2 regions of the Calidithermus terrae genome follow, and region 1 is predicted to be linked to the other one. Evidence: riboswitches for the same ligand, from Rfam matches in the RefSeq annotation. Region 1 holds a riboswitch; the other holds the start of a gene.
The links. Region 1 has a riboswitch for thiamine pyrophosphate ahead of thiE (thiamine phosphate synthase). Riboswitches for the same ligand answer to the same signal wherever they lie in the genome.
Positions count from the first base shown of each region.

Region 1 (8,000 bases):
GCTGTTGCCCGCCTTGTCGGTGGCGGTGAGGGTGATGGTGTTCTTGCCGGGCTTGAGCTCGCGCATGTTGAGCCCGAAGCGGAACTGCGCCAGGCCCGTCAGCTCGATCTCCCGCTCCTCACCGTCGTTGATGCGGTAGCTGAGCTTGGCGGCCTCCTGGTTGTCTGCCACCATGCCCGACAGCTGCCACCCGTCGCCCGAGACCTGGCTGTCGGAGGGGGGGTTGTAGAGGTTGATCGCGGGCTTGACGGAGTCCTTGGAGCCGCTGTTACACGCGGCCAGCAGGGCTACGACCAGCCCGAAGCCGAGCGTGCGAGCACGCTTCCATGCCGGGGTGAAGGATCGGTATGCACTCATATTTCTGCCTCGAGGGGGTAACGGAACGTAACTCCGCACCGCGAATTTATAGTCGAATGCGTAACGCCCTTCCTTTAGAGGACCCTAAAGTTGTGTTTAGCTTCCCCGTGGTTTACACGAAATTTCTATCATGTTGGGTGAAGCTGAATGCAAGCTGATGACGCCCTGATGGGATAAACGTCCCTCACCTTCGCCAGGCGAACTTCTCACCCAATTTTCCGTTGTGTTAACTTCTTTTAATCCGGCGGAAAAACCCGCACCGCGGCTGCTCGAGGGGCGGGTTTAGGAATTTTTTGCGCGAACCGTCAGGTTTGTCTCAATTGCGGCTAATTTTACGGGTCAGGAAGTCCATCAGCACGTAACGCCCGATGTTGGCGGGGGTGGTCAGGTAGGCCTTGCCCCGGGTGATCTGGGTGAGCTTCTTGACGAAGGCCAGCAGCTCGGGCTCGCGCGCGAGCATGAAGGTGTGGATGGGGATGCCCTCCTTGCGCGCCAGCGTGGCTTCCTTGAGCGTTTCGGCCAGGATCACGGGGTCGAGGCCCCAGGCGTTCTTGTAGATCTGGCCGGAGGGCAGGGTCAGCGCCGAGGGCTTGCCGTCGGTGATCATGATGATCTGCTTCATCTCCCCGCCCATCTTGCGCAGGATCTTGCGGGCGAGCTTGATGCCCTCGGCGGTGTTGGTGTGGTAGGGCCCTACCTGCACGGTGGGAAGCCGCCCCAGGGGCACCTCCTCGGCGGAGTCGTGGAAGGTGCCGAAGCGCACCTCATCGCCGGGGTACTGCGTGCGGATGAGGTGCGCCAGCCCCAGCGCCACGCGCTTGGCCGGGGTGAAGCGGTCCTCGCCGTAGAGGATCATCGAGTGCGAGCAGTCGAGCAGCACGACCGTGTTCATGGCGGCGGTGTACTCGGCGAGCTCGATGATGAGGTCTTCTTCCTCGAGGTTCTCCATCCCCTTCATGGCCGCGCGCTTGAGGGTCTCGGGGATGTTGAGGGTGGGCTGGTCGCCGAACTCGTAGGGCTTGGTCTCGCCGCTCGACTCCACCCCCGAGGCGTAGTGCCGCGTCATGTGGGCGCCGGGGTTGTTCTTGCCCAAGGCCCCCATCAGCGAGCGCAAGGAGCGCAGGCCCAGGAAGTCCACGGACTTGTTGGTGAGCTCGAGCCGGGCGTCCTGGGCCTCGCCCTGCATCCCCTGGCCGCTGGCGGGGTCGGCGGGGTCGTTGCCGGGCAGCCGGATGAAGCCCTCCTCCTGCAGCCGCTGCATGAGCTTCTGGATCTCGCGGTACAGCCGCGTGTCCTCCTTGCGGTCGGCGAAGCGGGCCTCGCGCAGCCACTCCTCGGGGATGCGGTCTTGCTCGAGCAGCGCCTGCAGGAGCGCGTCGTAGAGGTCCTCGAGGGTGGGGGTGCGGTCGGGGTCGGGCTGGTAGCGGTTGTAGGGGTCGGAGAAGCCCGAGTCGAGGAGGAAGTCCTCGAGCATGTCCATGAGCTCGGAGCTCGTCAGGTCGTCGAGGCTGGATTCGTACTTGCTGTAGCGGACGCGCATGCTGCCTCCGGCGCTGCCGAACGCTAAACGCCCGACGCCCGGCCCCGGCGGGTGGCGTCTCGCGTCTTGCGTCCGGCGTTGGGCATCTCAGTTCCCGCTCCCCCAGCGCTCCCGCTCGCGCTCGACGGGGGCGCTGTAGCTCTCCTCGCCGCGGGCGATCTTGCGGCGGCCGGCCAGGCCCTCCAGGATGAACTCCCCGGCGGCCACCGTGGCCTCGGGGGTGGTGTGGCTCTCCAGGCGGCGGGCGGCCTCGAGCAGCCCCGGCACCTTCTTCATCTCCTCGAGGGCGCCCTTGGCGTCCTCGGGCAGGGTGAGGAGGTTGCCCTGGGCGAAGTATTCGACGACCTCGTCGGTCTTGAGGCCCTTCGAGCGCTCGCCGTAGGCCAGCCCGAAGGCTTTTTGCAGCAGGTCGCGGGCCACCCGCTCGGCGCCTTGCATCTCGCCCTCGTACTCCAGCTCGATCTTGCCGGTGATGGCGGGCAGGGCGAAGTAGAGGTCGATGGGGCGGGCCACGGTGCGCTCGCCGTACTGCAGGGCGCGGCGCTCGGCGTTGGAGGCCACGAGCTCGAGCAGGCTGATGGAAAGGCGCTGCGATACCCCTGAGGTCTTGTCCACCCGCTTGTCCTCGCGGGCCACGAAGGCCACGGCTTCGGAGGCTTCGGCCACGTAGGAGGGGATGTAGAGCCCCTCCTCCCGCGCGGTCCAGGCCTCCTGCTGGGTGATGGCTAAGCCCTCGTCGAGGGTCTTGGGGTAGTGGGTGCGGATCTCCGAGCCGATGCGGTCCTTGAGCGGGGTGACGATCTTGCCGCGCGCGGTGTAGTCCTGGGGGTTGGCGGTGAAGGCGATCCAGACGTCGAGCTGCAGGCGCACGGGGTAGCCCCGGATCTGCACGTCGCCCTCCTGCAGGATGTTGAACAGCGCCACCTGCACCTTGGGGGCGAGGTCGGCGACCTCGTTGATGCCGAAGATGCCCCGGTTGGCGCGGGGCAGGAGGCCGTAGTGGACGGCCTCGAGGTCGGAGAGCCCGGTGCCGCGCCGGGCGGCTTTGATGGGGTCGATGTCGCCGAGCAGGTCGGCCACGGTGGTGTCGGGGGTGGCGAGCTTCTCCACGTAGCGCTCGTCGCGGGGGACCCAGACGATGGGCGCGTCGTCGCCGGCCTCCTCCAGCAGCCGCTTGGCCTCCGCGGAGAGCGGCTTGAGGGGGTTGTCGCGCAGGTCGGTGGGGAGGGCGGGCACCTCGTCGTCGAGGAGTTCAGTGAGTTGGCGCAGAATGCGGCTCTTGGCCTGCCCGCGCAGGCCCAGGAGGATGAAGTTGTGGCGGGCCAGCACGGCGTTGACCAGTTCGGGCACCACCGAGTCGTCGTAACCCTGGATGCCGGGGAACAGCCGCTCGCCCGAGCGCAATTTGGCGATGAGGTTCTCCCGCGCCTCGTCCTTGACGCTGCGCTGGAGCTTGGCCATGGGGTAGGAACGCTTCAGCTCTCCTAGGGTTGTGGCCTTCATGGAGGGAGTGTACGCCTCGAGGGCTAAAACGTATGTGGATTGGCTTTCAAGTGGTTTTCATCGGCTCCTGGACGTGTCGAGTGGAACTCTTGCCGATAGAGGCACTGTTTTCATGGGATAACCGTTCGGATTTGCGGTGAAATCGGGATAATTCGGGTTCGACGCGGGCCCGCCAGGCGGGCGGCAGGGAGGGCTGGGGCGGGCCTCCGCGCCGGCCTTGACGGGGTCGGTGACGGCCTGATAGCGTTGGGGTGATCGGCTAGGGGTGCCCCTGCGGGGGCTGAGAACAGGTTGAGTCCTGTAACCCTTGGAACCTGATCCGGTTAGCACCGGCGGAGGGAAGCCCGTGGAAAAACCTGTCCAGTCCAACGTGTACCCGTTCCTCCTGGCCCTTCGCCGGTCCAGGAGGTGGTTTTTTGTCAGGAAAACTGTATTTGGTGGCGAGCCCCCGGCCCGGCCAGCCGGAGGCGGTGTTGCTGGAGCGCCTCGAGGCCGCCCTGGACGGCGGGGTCGAGCTGCTGCAATTGCGGGCCAAGGGCCACGAGGCCCGCTGCGTCCTCGAGCTCGGCGAGAAGCTGCGGGCCCTGTGCGCGCGTTACCGGGTGCCGCTGGTGATCAACGACCGCCCCGACCTGGCGGCCTTGCTGGAGGCCGACGGTGTGCACCTGGGACAGAAGGACCCGAGCGTGGCCCAGGCCCGGCGCTTCTTCGCGGGCTGGGTCGGGCGCAGCACCCATGAACCCGAGCAGGCCCTGCGGGAGCAGGCCGCGCTCGAGGGCGACCGGGGCTACCTTTCGGTGGGGCCGGTGTGGGAAACCCCCACCAAGCCAGGGCGACCCGCGACGGGCCTGGCGTACGTGCGGTGGGCGGCGCAAAACCTCCGGGTGCCCTGGTTCGCCATCGGGGGCATCGACGAGCACACGCTGCCCAGGGTGCTGGAGGCCGGGGCCCGCCGGGTGGCGGTGGTGCGGGCCATTCTGGACGCGCCCCGCCCCGAACAGGTCGCCGCGCGCATGCGGAGGTGGCTGGATGGTCTGGATTAACGGCAAAGCCGTGGAGGCCGAGGGAAGGAGCCTGCGCGAGGTGGTCGAAGCCGTGTGCAGCCAGCGGGGAATAAGCCCCGACACCGTCGCCGTGATGCTCAACGACGAGATCTGGGTCAAAGGCCGCTGGCCGGCCCGCCCCCTGGCGGCGGGGGACGTGGTGGAGGTCGTGGCCGTGATACAGGGGGGCTAGCCGTGAGCGCACTGGTGATCGCAGGCCAGCGCCTGAACAGCCGCCTGCTCGTGGGCACGGGCAAGTACCGCGACTTCGCGCTGATGCGGGAGGCCCTCGAGGCCTCCGGGGCCGAGGCGGTGACCGTCTCCGTCCGGCGCGTCGAGGTGGGGGCCGCCGGGCACCAGGGCCTGCTGGAAGCGCTGGACTGGCGGCGCTACCGGGTGCTGCCCAACACCGCCGGAGCCCGCACCGCCGTCGAGGCCCTGCGCCTGGCGCGGCTGGGGCGGGCGCTTACGGGAAGCGACTGGGTCAAGCTGGAGGTCATCCCCGACCCCACCTACCTGCTGCCCGACCCGCTGGAGACCTGGCGCGCTGCCGAAGTTCTGGTGCAGGAGGGCTTCGTGGTGTTGCCCTATATCGCCCCCGACCCGGTGCTGGCGCAGAGGCTGGCCCGGCTCGGCTGTGCCACCGTGATGCCCCTGGCCGCCCCCATCGGCTCGGGGCAGGGCCTCAGGAACCGGGCCATGCTGGAGATTTTCGCGCAGCAGCGCGCCCAGTTGCCGCCCATCGTGGTGGACGCCGGGCTGCGCTGGCCCTCGGAAGCCGCCGGGGCGATGGAGCTGGGCGCCGACGCGGTGCTGGTCAACACCGCCATTGCCGAGGCCCAGGACCCCGTGGCGATGGCCGCCGCCTTCCGCCAGGCGGTCGAAGCGGGGCGCAGGGCCTATGAAGCCGGGCCCATGCCCGAGCGCGCCGTCGCCAGCCCCTCCAGCCCGGCCCAGGGCGTGCCCCTGCCCCAACCGGAGCTGCCCCTATGAGCGAGGTCGTGGTGGTGGGCGGCGGCATCATCGGCAGCCTCATCGCCTACCGGCTGTGCCAGGCGGGGCTCGAGGTCACCCTGCTGGAGGCGGGCAAGGCCGGGCAGGCCACCCAGGCTTCGGCGGGCATGCTGGCCCCCTACGCCGAGGGCCTTGGCGGGGAGTTGCTCGAGTGGGCCCGGGAAGGGCTCGAGTGCTACCCCGGGCTCGCGCGCGAACTCGAAGCGGCCTGCGGGGTCAGGGTCCCCGTGGTCCTGAGCGGCGTCTGGAGCCTCGAGCGCCCCCTGCTCCAGGGCTGGCACACCCTGCGCGACCTCGAGCCCCGCCCCGGCGGCTACCTCGACCCGCTTCGGCTACTGGCCGCCGTGCAAAAAGCCTTCGTGAGCCTGGGCGGCACGGTGCGAGCGGAAGAAGCCCAGCGCCTCGAGCCCGGCTGGGTCCACACCCTCACCCAGCGCATCGCGGCCCGCCAGATCGTGATCGCCAGCGGGGCCTGGTCGGGCCGCTTCGGCCTGGGGGTACGCCCGCTCAAGGGCGAAGCCCTGCTGCTGGCGGCCCCAGCGCCGCCCGGACCGGTGTTCGCAGGAGCGGGCTATGCGCTGCCCCGCGGGAGGCGGGTCTACCTGGGGGCCACCCGGCGCGAAGGCTGGCAGCCCGGCGTGGAGGCGGAGGGGCTCCGCTGGCTGCACCGCTACCGCGACGCGCATTTCCCCCACCTCCACGGTGCCCCTGTCCTCCAGAGCCGCTGGGGCTACCGCCCGGCGGGCCCCCTCACGGTAAGGCGGCTCGAGCCCGGAATCCTGGCCGCCACCGGGCACGGGCGCAACGGCATCCTGCTGGCCCCGGCCACCGCCCGCCGCGTCACCGCGATGGTGCTGGAGTCCTGGAAGGCACGCCGGTGAGTCGCCGAGGATCGATAGTCAACAGCCGATAGCACAAGGAGCCGACATGACCCAGCTTGAAGCCGCCCGCAAGGGCATCGTCACCGAAGCCATGGCCTACGTGGCCCACTCCGAAGGGTTGGAGCCCGAGTTCGTGCGGCAGCAGGTGGCCGCGGGGCGGGTGGTCATCCCCGCCAACCCCAACCACCGCACCCTGGCCCGCTTCACCGCCATCGGCGAGGGGATGCGGGTGAAGGTCAACGCCAACCTGGGCACCTCCTACGACTTCGCCGACCCCGAGCAGGAGGTGCGGAAAGTCCGGGCCGCCATCGAGGCGGGCGCCGACGCCGTGATGGACCTCTCCACCGGGGGCGACCTGGCCCGCATCCGCGAGATGACGCTGGAGGCCAGCACCGTCCCGCTGGGCACCGTGCCCATCTACGAGGCCGAATTCCAGGCCGCCCGGCGCAAGAGCGTCTTCGACATGACGCCCGACGAGCTGTTGGAGGTCATCGAGCGCCACGGCCGCTCGGGGGTGGACTACGTCACCGTGCACGCCGGGGTGACCCAGGAGAGCCTGCGCCGCTACCGCAACGGCTCGAGGGTCACCGGCATCGTCTCGCGCGGGGGCGGGATGCTGGCGGCGTGGATGCTGCGCAACGAGCGGGAAAACCCGTTGTGGGAACGCTTCGATGACGTGCTCGAGATCGCCCGCACCTACGACATGACCCTCTCGCTGGGCGACGGGCTGCGCCCTGGCTGCCTGGCCGACGCGACCGACCGCGCCCAGATCCAGGAGCTGCTGCTGGTGGGTGAGCTGGTCGAACGGGCGCGCCGGGCCGGGGTGCAGGCGATGGTCGAGGGGCCGGGGCACGTCCCCCTGGGCGAGATCCAGGCCAACGTGCAGTTGCAGAAAAAGCTCACCGACCACGCGCCCTTCTATATCCTGGGAATGCTCCCCATCGACACCGCAGCGGCGTTCGACCACATAGCGGGCGCCATCGGCGGGGCGGTCGCGGGCTGGCACGGCGCCGACATGCTGTGCTACCTCACCCCGGCCGAGCACCTGGCCCTGCCCACCGTCGAGCACGTGCGCGAGGGCGTGATCGCCTTCAAGCTCGCCGCCCACGTCGCCGACGTGGCTCGAGGCCACCCCGCCGCCCTCCTCCGCAACCGCCAGATGAGCCAGGCCCGCTACGCCCTCGACTGGGAGCGCCAGTTCGAGCTGTGCCTGTTCCCCCAGGAGGCCCGCAGGCTCTACGAGACCCGCGCCACCCGCACCAAGGCCTGCAGCATGTGCGGCCCCTTCTGCCCGATGAACCTGGTCGAGGCCGTGCTGCGCGGAAGGGCCCGCGTGAGCGACCTCGAGCCGGCCTGAACCCCCGGAGGCCCCGGTGCCCTTCCCCATCGCCCTCACCATCGCCGGCAGCGACCCCAGCGGCGGCGCCGGCCTCCAGGCCGACCTCAAGACCTTCCACCGCCTCGGGGTCTACGGCATGAGCGTGGTCACCGCGCTGACCGTGCAGAACACCCTGGGGGTGCGCGAGGTCGTGCCCCTGGAGCCCACCCTGGTCGCACGCCAGCTAAAAGCCGTGCTGCACGACCCCGGAGCCCACGCCCTCAAGACCGGGGCGCTGGGCGACGCCGCCACCCTCGAGGCCATCGCCCCCGTGCTCGCCCAGG
Region 1 is NZ_QXDL01000023.1:983-8,982, forward strand. It holds partial or broken gene Mterra_RS04310 (Ig-like domain-containing protein) at 1-357, opposite strand, end outside; gene Mterra_RS04315 (vWA domain-containing protein) at 674-1,897, opposite strand; gene Mterra_RS04320 (sigma 54-interacting transcriptional regulator) at 1,985-3,400, opposite strand; TPP riboswitch at 3,652-3,758, shown strand; gene thiE (thiamine phosphate synthase) at 3,817-4,443, shown strand; gene thiS (sulfur carrier protein ThiS) at 4,430-4,636, shown strand; gene Mterra_RS04335 (thiazole synthase) at 4,639-5,436, shown strand; gene Mterra_RS04340 (FAD-dependent oxidoreductase) at 5,433-6,338, shown strand; gene thiC (phosphomethylpyrimidine synthase ThiC) at 6,385-7,695, shown strand; gene thiD (bifunctional hydroxymethylpyrimidine kinase/phosphomethylpyrimidine kinase) at 7,712-8,000, shown strand, end outside.

Region 2 (4,321 bases), on a different contig from region 1:
CCTCGAGGGGGGTAAAACCCGGCAGCAGAGCGTGTGGAGGCTGCTCCAGGCCGCGACGGCCGACGTGGTGCTGGTGCACGACGTGGCCCGGCCCTTCGTGGTGCGGGCGGCGCTGGAGCGCCTGCTCAAGGCCGTCGCCGAGACGGGGGCGGCGACCCTGGCCGTCCCCGTGCCCGACACCCTGGTGGAGGACCGGGACGGGGCCTACGGCGCGGTGATCCCGCGCGAGCGCCACCGCCTGGTGCAGACCCCGCAGGGCTTCCGGCGCGAGCTGCTGATGGAGGCCCACCTCGAGGCCCTCCGCGAGGGCCGAGACTTCAGCGACGACGCCCAGATGGTGCTGGCCCTGGGGCACCCGGTCGCGCTGGTGGAGGGCGACCGCCGGATGTTCAAGCTGACCTACCCCGAAGACCTCGACCTCGCCGAAGGGCTGGCCCGCGCGTGGAACTGCTAGCCCCCGCCAAGGTGAACCTGGGCCTGTCGGTGCTGGGCAGGCTCGAGGACGGCTACCACGAGCTGCACACCCTCTTCGCCGCGCTGGACCTGGGCGACCGGATCGCCGTGGAGCCCCGCCCATCAGGGATCGCGCTCGAGGTGACGGGCGCGGAGCTCTCCGCGGGGCCGGACAACCTCGTCTATAAGGCGGCGCAGGCCTACCTCGAGGCCGCGGGCTGGCCCGGCGGGGTGTGGGTGCGGCTGGAGAAAAGGCTGCCGCTGGCCGCCGGGCTGGGCGGGGGCTCCTCCGACGCGGCGGCGGTGCTGCGGGCGCTCTCCGTCCTCTACCCCGCCCCGCTCGACCTGCCCGCCATCGCCCGGAGGCTGGGGGCCGACGTGCCCTTCTTCCTGCGGGGCGGGATGGCCGAGGGGCGGGGGGTCGGGGAACGGCTGCGGCGTGTGGAGGGCGTGGAGGCCCACCTGGTGCTGGTCAACCCGGGGATCGCGGTCCCGGCGGCCTCGGCCTACAAGGCCCTGCGGCCCGAGGAGTGGGGGCCGGAGCTCGACGTCGCGGGCGTCCTCGAGGCCCTGCGCTCGGGGCAAACCCCGCCCTACTGGAACAGCCTCGAGGCCCCGGTCTTCCGGCTCGAGCCCCAGGTGGCCGAGCTCAAGCTCTACCTGCAGGCCGTGGGGCTGCGCGGGGTGCTGATGTCGGGCTCGGGCTCGAGCGTCTTCGGCCTGGCCCACGACGCCCAGGAGGCGCGGTTCTACGCCCGGCAGCTCCAGGCCCGCTTCCCCCAGTTCTGGGTGCGGGCCGCCCGAACGGTCCCGGCGCAATTGTAGGAGCGTTTGCGGCCGGCCCCGCCCCCCGGGTGTATATTCATGGGGTCATCGGGGGTGCTTGGCGATGAGCCAAGCTGAGAAATACCCTTGGAACCTGACCCGGTTAGGACCGGCGTAGGGAGCGTGACGGGAACGAAGCAAGGCCACCGCGCCTTGAACCCCCTCCGGTGACAAGGGGGATTTTTTTATGCTCAAGAAGGTTCTTCTGGCGGCGCTGGCCCTCCTGGGGCTGGCCCAGGCCCAACCGCTCACCGTCCTGAGCCACGAGAGCTTCAACCTCGACAAGAAGCTCGTGGCCGAGTTCGAGCAGAAAAGCGGCGTCAAGCTGCGCTTGCTCAAGGCGGGCGACGCCGGGGAGATGCTGAACAAGGCCATCCTCAGCAAGGGGGCGCCCGTCGCCGACGTGATCTACGGCTTCGACAACTCCCAGCTCTCCCAGGCCCTGCAGGCCGGCATCCTCCAGCCCTACGCCTCGCCCGCCCTCTCGGCGCTGCGCCCGGAGTTCGTGCTCGACAAGACCTACCGCGCCCTGCCCGTGGACTTCGGCTACGTGGCGCTCAACTACGACAAGGCCTACTTCAAGGACAAGCCCCTGCCCCAGAGCTTCGCCGACCTCGCCAAGCCCGAGTTCGCCCGGCTGCTCGTCGTCTCCAACCCCGCCACCTCCTCCCCCGGCCTGGCCTTTCTGCTCTCGACGGTCAAGGCCTTCGGGGAGGACGGCTACCTCGAGTTCTGGGCCAGGCTGCGCGAGGGCGGGGTGCGGGTGGAGAAGGGCTGGAGCGAGGCCTACTACACCGCCTTCTCCAAGTCGGGCGGCGACCGCCCGCTGGTGGTGAGCTACGCGACGAGCCCGGCGGCCGAGCTGTTCTACTCGGAGAAGAAGCTCGACGAGCCCCCCACGGGCAACCTGCTGCTGCCGGGCAGTTCCTTCTTGCAGGTGGAGTTCGTGGGCATCCTCAAGGGCACCAAGCAGCCCGCCGCCGCGCGCAAGTTCGTGGACTGGCTGCTCTCCAAGGCGGTGCAGGAGAGCATCCCCACCGAGATGTGGGTCTACCCCACCCGCAAGGACGCCAAGCTGCCCGAGGTGTTCCGCTGGGCCGAGGTGCCCAAGGCCCCCTCCGCGCTCGAGCCCCAGAGCATCGCCAGGAACCGCGAGCGCTGGGTGAGCGAGTGGACCAAGGTGGTGGTGCAGGGGCAGTCGCCGGAGGCGGTCAAGCGGGCGCGCAAGTAATGCCGATCGGGGTCACCCCGTGCGCCTGAGCCCCCTGCTGGCCCTGCCGGTGCTGCTTTTCCTGGCGCTGGCGCTGGGCTACCCCATGTTCCGGGTGCTGGTGCTGGGCCTGGGGGAGGGCTTAGGCGAGGCCCTGCGCAACCCCTATTACTGGGGGCGGCTGGGGTGGAGCCTGGGGTACGGGCTGGCCTCGAGCCTGCTGACCGTGCTGCTGGCCCTGCCGCTGGCCTACGCCTTCCGCTACCGCTTCCCGGGGCGGGAGGCCCTGCTCTCGCTCTCGACGGTGCCCTTCGTGCTGCCCACGCTGGTGGTGGCGCTGGGCTTTCTGGCGCTGGCGGGCCCGCGCGGCCTGCTGGGGCTCAACCTGCAGGGGACGCCCTGGATCTTGCTGTGGGCGGCGGTGTTCTACAACCTGGGCCTGGTGCTGCGCCTGCTGGTGGTGCTGCTGCCGAGCCTCGAGACCCCGCTGGCCGCCGCCCGCACCCTGGGCGCTTCGCCCTGGCGGGCCTACCTGCGGGTGGGCGTCCCGCTGCTGGCCCCGGGGCTGCTGGCCGGGGGCGGCCTGACCTTCCTCTACACCTTCAGCAGCTTCGGGCTGCCGCTGGTGCTGGGCGGGACCCGCTACGCGACGCTCGAGGTCGAGATCTACACCCTGCTCAGCTACCGCCTGGCCTTCCCCGAAGCCACCGCGCTCGCGCTGGCCCAGCTCGCGGTGAGCGCGGGGGTCACGCTGCTCTACCTGTGGGCGCAGGCCCGGCTGGCCCTGTCGTTGCAGGCCGGGGCGGGCCCCCGGCCCCTCCCACGCGCGAAGGCCTGGGCGCTCGCGCTGGCGTTGTGGCTGGGGTTCACCCTGCTCTACGCCCCGCTGCTGGCCCTGCTGCTGCAAGCGCTGCAAAGTCCCGGCGCTTTCGCCTCGGTGTGGCACAGCGACGACTTCACCCCGGCCGGTGAGGCCCTCTGGAACACCCTGCGCTTCGCCGGGCTGACCCTGATGCTGGCCTTCCCCACCGGCTTCCTCTACGCCTACGCGGTGTGGCGGGGCGAGCGGCAGGGCTGGGGCACCCGCTGGCTCGACCTGGGCGGGATGCTGCCCCTGCTGGTCTCGCCGGTGCTGGTGGGGCTGGGCTACCTGCTGGCCTACCCGCGGCTCAGCGGCTCGCTGGGGCTGCTGATCGCGGCCTACGCGCTGCTGAGCTACCCCCTGCTGAGCCGGGCGCTGCTCCCGGCGCTGCGGGCCATGCCGCACAGCGTGCTCGAGGCCGCCCGCACCCTGGGCGCCGGCCCCTGGCGCCGGCTGTGGCGCGTGGAATGGCCCCTGCTGCAGCCCGCCCTGCGCTCAGGGGCGGCCCTGACCCTAGCCGCCGTGGTCGGGGAGTTCGGGGCCACGCTGGTCCTGCGCCGCCCCGAGTGGACTACCCTCTCCCTCGCCATCTACGAGCGCCTGGGCCGACCCGGCGCCACCCCCTTCGCCGAAGCTTTGGCCCTCGCCGTACTGCTGGGGCTCTTGGCGGGCGGGGTGTTCTACCTGCTCGACCGAGGACGGGGCACGGTGGGCTAGGGCCGGAGGCTCGTGGCTAGAAAGAGCAAGGGCGGGCACGGGGCCCGCCCCTACGTCATGCGTTTAGCGTTTTGCGTTTGGCTATCGGCTATCGGCGTTGGGCGTTCGACTACCGACCCTCTACGCCTTCCCCGCCGAGCCGAACAGCTCCATGCGGGCCTTGACGATCTTCTTCATCTCCTCGCGGGCCGGGCCTAAGATCTTGCGGGGGTCGAACTCCTTGGGGGTGCTGCCCAGCACCGCCCGCATCACCG
Region 2 is NZ_QXDL01000213.1:905-5,225, reverse strand. It holds gene ispD (2-C-methyl-D-erythritol 4-phosphate cytidylyltransferase) at 1-454, shown strand, start outside; gene Mterra_RS17600 (4-(cytidine 5'-diphospho)-2-C-methyl-D-erythritol kinase) at 442-1,278, shown strand; TPP riboswitch at 1,319-1,417, shown strand; gene Mterra_RS17595 (thiamine ABC transporter substrate-binding protein) at 1,466-2,509, shown strand; gene Mterra_RS17590 (ABC transporter permease) at 2,595-4,067, shown strand; gene fba (class II fructose-1,6-bisphosphate aldolase) at 4,188-4,321, opposite strand, start outside.
Region 2: it holds a riboswitch for thiamine pyrophosphate, as region 1 does, so the genes downstream of both, Mterra_RS17595 (thiamine ABC transporter substrate-binding protein) here and thiE (thiamine phosphate synthase) in region 1, are expected to answer to the same signal.